Regions from separate parts of the Salmonella sp. A1325 genome, predicted to be linked through region 1. Evidence: predicted binding sites of a transcription regulator. Region 1 holds the regulator's gene; the other holds the start of a gene.
The links. Region 1 encodes sigma-54, which starts transcription at its own class of promoters, with help from an activator protein. Its sites were predicted from a motif close to GTTGGCACANNTTTCGCTNT; they were not measured.

Region 1 (2,408 bases):
AGAATCTGGCGAAGGCCTATAAAGGCCGTCGCGTAGTGGAAGATGTCAGTCTGACCGTTAACTCCGGGGAGATTGTCGGGCTGCTCGGCCCAAACGGCGCGGGTAAAACCACCACCTTTTATATGGTCGTCGGTATCGTGCCGCGTGACGCGGGCAATATCATCATCGATGATGAAGATATCAGTCTGCTGCCGCTGCACGCGCGTGCGCGCCGCGGTATCGGCTATTTGCCGCAGGAAGCCTCTATTTTCCGCCGTCTCAGCGTATTTGATAACCTGATGGCGGTACTGCAAATTCGTGACGATTTGACCGCAGAACAGCGAGAAGACCGCGCCAACGAGCTGATGGAAGAGTTTCATATCGAGCATCTGCGCGACAGCATGGGACAGGCGCTGTCCGGTGGTGAACGCCGTCGTGTAGAAATAGCCCGCGCGTTGGCCGCTAATCCCAAATTTATCCTGCTGGATGAACCCTTTGCCGGCGTTGACCCGATTTCCGTTATCGACATCAAACGCATTATCGAGCATCTGCGCGATAGCGGGCTCGGCGTGCTGATCACCGACCATAACGTCCGTGAGACGCTGGCAGTCTGTGAACGTGCCTATATCGTGAGCCAGGGCCACCTTATTGCCCACGGTACGCCGACAGAAATCCTGCAAGACGAACACGTTAAGCGTGTATATCTTGGGGAAGACTTCAGACTCTGATAGGGTAGAGGGCTATGCTGCTCTAGCGGGAGAAAACGACTCTGAATATGAAGCAAGGTTTGCAACTCAGGCTTAGCCAACAACTGGCGATGACGCCTCAGCTACAACAGGCTATCCGTCTGTTGCAGTTGTCTACGCTGGAACTTCAGCAGGAACTCCAGCAAGCGCTGGAAAATAACCCGCTGCTTGAGCAAACCGATCTTCATGACGAAATCGACACTCAGCAACCTCAGGATAACGATCCTCTCGATACCGCCGACGCGCTCGAACAAAAAGAGATGCCGGAAGAGCTGCCGCTTGACGCCAGTTGGGATGAAATTTACACCGCCGGGACGCCGTCCGGCCCCAGCGGCGATTATATCGACGATGAGCTGCCCGTCTATCAGGGTGAAACGACGCAGTCGTTGCAGGATTATCTGATGTGGCAGGTTGAGCTAACGCCCTTCTCGGACACCGATCGCGCTATTGCGACATCCATTGTCGACGCGGTAGATGATACCGGCTATCTCACCGTATCCCTGGATGAAATTCGCGAAAGCATGGGCGATGTAGAGGTGGATCTCGATGAGGTCGAAGCCGTCCTGAAGCGTATTCAGCGTTTTGATCCGGTGGGCGTCGCGGCAAAAGATCTTCGCGACTGTCTGCTGATCCAGCTTTCACAATTCGACAAATCCACGCCGTGGCTGGAAGAGGCGCGGCTCATTATCTGCGATCACCTTGATCTGCTGGCCAACCACGATTTCCGCACGTTGATGCGCGTTACCCGACTAAAAGAAGAGGTGCTGAAAGAGGCGGTAAACCTGATTCAGTCGCTCGATCCCAGACCCGGCCAATCGATCCAGACCGGCGAGCCGGAGTACGTTATCCCGGATGTGCTGGTACGCAAGCATAACGGTCGCTGGACGGTGGAGCTTAATAGCGACAGTATTCCCCGTTTACAGATTAACCAGCACTATGCCGCCATGTGCAATAGCGCGCGCAACGATGCCGACAGCCAGTTCATCCGCAGTAATTTACAGGATGCGAAATGGCTGATAAAAAGCCTTGAAAGCCGCAACGACACGCTGCTGCGCGTCAGTCGCTGCATCGTCGAGCAACAGCAAGCCTTTTTTGAACAGGGCGAAGAATATATGAAACCGATGGTACTGGCGGATATCGCCCAGGCCGTCGAGATGCACGAATCCACCATATCCCGCGTGACCACGCAGAAGTATTTGCACAGCCCGCGCGGTATTTTTGAACTCAAATATTTCTTTTCCAGCCACGTCAATACCGAAGGCGGAGGCGAAGCCTCTTCCACCGCGATTCGCGCGCTGGTGAAGAAGTTAATTGCGGCGGAAAACCCCGCGAAACCACTGAGCGACAGCAAGTTAACCTCTCTGCTGTCAGAACAAGGTATCATGGTGGCGCGCCGCACTGTTGCGAAGTACCGAGAGTCTTTATCCATTCCGCCGTCAAACCAACGCAAACAGCTGGTTTGACCCAACCGATAAGGAAGACACTATGCAGCTCAATATCACCGGACATAATGTCGAAATTACTGAAGCCCTGCGTGAATTTGTGACGACAAAATTCGCCAAACTTGAACAGTATTTTGAGCGGATTAATCAGGTATACGTGGTGTTGAAAGTGGAGAAGGTCACGCATATCTCGGATGCGACGCTACACGTTAACGGCGGCGAAATTCACGCCAGCGCGGAA
Region 2 (2,408 bases), on a different contig from region 1:
GGCGGCGAAGCCCGACCCAATAATGATGATCCCCCGACTCATTTTGCCTCCATCGCCAGTACGTCGAACACGTCTTTACCTAATGAACATTCCGGGCACAGGAAGTTATCCGGCACGTCGCTCCACGGCGTACCCGGCGCGACATCCTGCAACGGCTCGCCCAGCGCAGGGTCGTAAATCCACTGGCATACGCTGCATTGCATTTTAGGGCCGAGGTCTGCGGCGGCGTAGGTTGTGGTTTCTTCGACTGGCGCGGTTTTCTGTGTGGTTTCCGGCAGCGGAGCAAGCGCCCACTGACGCGCGATGTCGCGACCGTGCTGACGGCACAGCTCCAGCGCATCCAGATCCGGACGCCATTTTGCTTTCAGACTCAGGGACATTTCAAAACCGGCATCCTGTAAGCGCGTGGACAGTCGATCCACCGCGCCGCCGCTCCAGCCATGAGAACCGAAGGCGCTGGCGCGTTTGTTGCGAAAGCGCAGGCCGGTCATCTCTTCCACCAGACCAGCGATTTTCGGCATCATCACGTTGTTCATGGTAGAAGTGCCGACCAGCACGCCTTTCGAACGGAAGACGTTGGTCAATATTTCATTTTTATCGCTGCGGGCGACGTTAAAGATTTTGACCGCCACGTTGGGGTCCACTTCATTGATACCCTGTGCGATGGCATCCGCCATCATGCGAGTATTGTTCGACATGGTATCGTAGAAAATAGTGATACGATCTTCCTGATAATCTGCCGCCCATTTCAGATACAGTTCCACGATTTGCGTTGGGTTGTCGCGCCATACCACGCCGTGTGAGGTGGCAATCATATCCACCGGCAGGTTGAAGCCGAGGATTTCGGTAATTTTTGGCGTTACCAGACGGCTGAACGGCGTCAGGATATTGGCGTAGTAGCGCTGGCATTGTTCAAACAGTTCGGTTTGGTCCACTTCATCATTGAACAGGCGCTCGTCGCAATAGTGCTGACCAAAGGCGTCGTTGCTGAATAACACCGCGTCGCCGGTCATATAGGTCATCATGCTGTCCGGCCAGTGCAGCATCGGCGTTTCCACGAAGATCAACTGCTTGCCGTTGCCGATATCCAGCGTATCGCCGGTTTTCACCACCTTAAAATTCCATTCCGGGTGATGGTGATGGCCGTTGATAGAGTCAATGGCGTTGGCGGTACAGTAGATAGGCGTGTCCGGGATCTGCGCCATCAGTTCGGTCAGCGCGCCTGCATGGTCTTCTTCGGCATGGTTAATGATGATGTAGTCGATGTCCGCGAGGTCGATTTCACTGCGCAGATTTTGCACAAACTCACGGCTAAACTTATGATCGACGGTATCGATCAGCACATTCTTTTCTTCACGAATGAGATAGCTGTTATAGCTGCTGCCGCGCAGAGTTTTGTATTCAGTGCCGTGAAAATCACGTACTTCCCAGTCGCGCTGACCAACCCAATGAATATTATTTTTAACCAGAATAGACATAACCACCTCAATTCATTCAACGTTTGCAAAAAGTTGTTTTGCTTATAGCAGGTAGTGTGCCAACTTTACATCTTATTGATTTATATGAAGTTATAATAAGTTTGTATTTTTGATATAGTCAAAAAGACTATAAATGATGCTGTCAATATGACACTATAGATTGTCAAAATGACAATGAGGTAACCATGAGTTTTTCCGTGGAGGTATTGGCGGGCATCGCCATTGAGTTACAACGCGGTATTGGGCATCAGGATCGTTTTCAGCGGCTGATTACTACGCTGCGTCAGGTGCTGGCGTGCGACGCCTCGGCGCTGTTGCGTTATGAATCACGACAATTTATTCCACTGGCGATTGATGGCCTGGCGCAGGACGTCCTCGGCAGACGTTTTACCCTGGAAGGGCATCCGCGCCTGGAAGCCATCGCCCGCGCGGGGGACGTGGTGCGTTTTCCGGCTGATAGCGATTTACCCGATCCGTATGACGGGTTAATTCCCGGACAGGAAAGCCTGAAAGTCCACGCCTGTGTTGGTCTGCCGCTGTTTGCCGGACAGAACCTCATCGGTGCGCTGACCCTTGATGCTATGACGCCGGAGCAGTTCGAGGTATTTAGCGATGAAGAACTACGGCTTGTCGCCGCGCTGGCCGCCGGGGCATTGAGTAATGCGCTGTTAATTGAACAACTGGAAAGCCAGAACATGCTGCCGGGGTCGTCAGGCGTGTTTGAACCGATAAAAGAGACGCACATGATCGGCCTGTCGCCTGCGATGACGCAGTTGAAAAAAGAGATCGAGATTGTGGCGGGCTCCGATCTTAACGTGCTGATCGGCGGTGAAACGGGGACCGGTAAAGAGCTGGTGGCGAAAGCTATTCACCAGGGCTCCCCCAGAGCGGTCAATCCGCTGGTCTATCTCAACTGCGCCGCGCTGCCGG

Region 2: a site for sigma-54 is predicted at 1,523-1,542, ahead of norV (anaerobic nitric oxide reductase flavorubredoxin). Genes of this name have one in related genera too.

The regions. Positions count from the first base shown of each region.
Region 1 covers NZ_JAMLWO010000016.1:33,402-35,809, reverse strand. The annotation lists gene lptB (LPS export ABC transporter ATP-binding protein) at 1-707, shown strand, start outside; gene rpoN (RNA polymerase factor sigma-54) at 755-2,188, shown strand; gene hpf (ribosome hibernation promoting factor) at 2,211-2,408, shown strand, end outside.
Region 2 covers NZ_JAMLWO010000002.1:119,572-121,979, reverse strand. The annotation lists gene norW (NADH:flavorubredoxin reductase NorW) at 1-42, opposite strand, end outside; gene norV (anaerobic nitric oxide reductase flavorubredoxin) at 39-1,478, opposite strand; gene norR (nitric oxide reductase transcriptional regulator NorR) at 1,664-2,408, shown strand, end outside.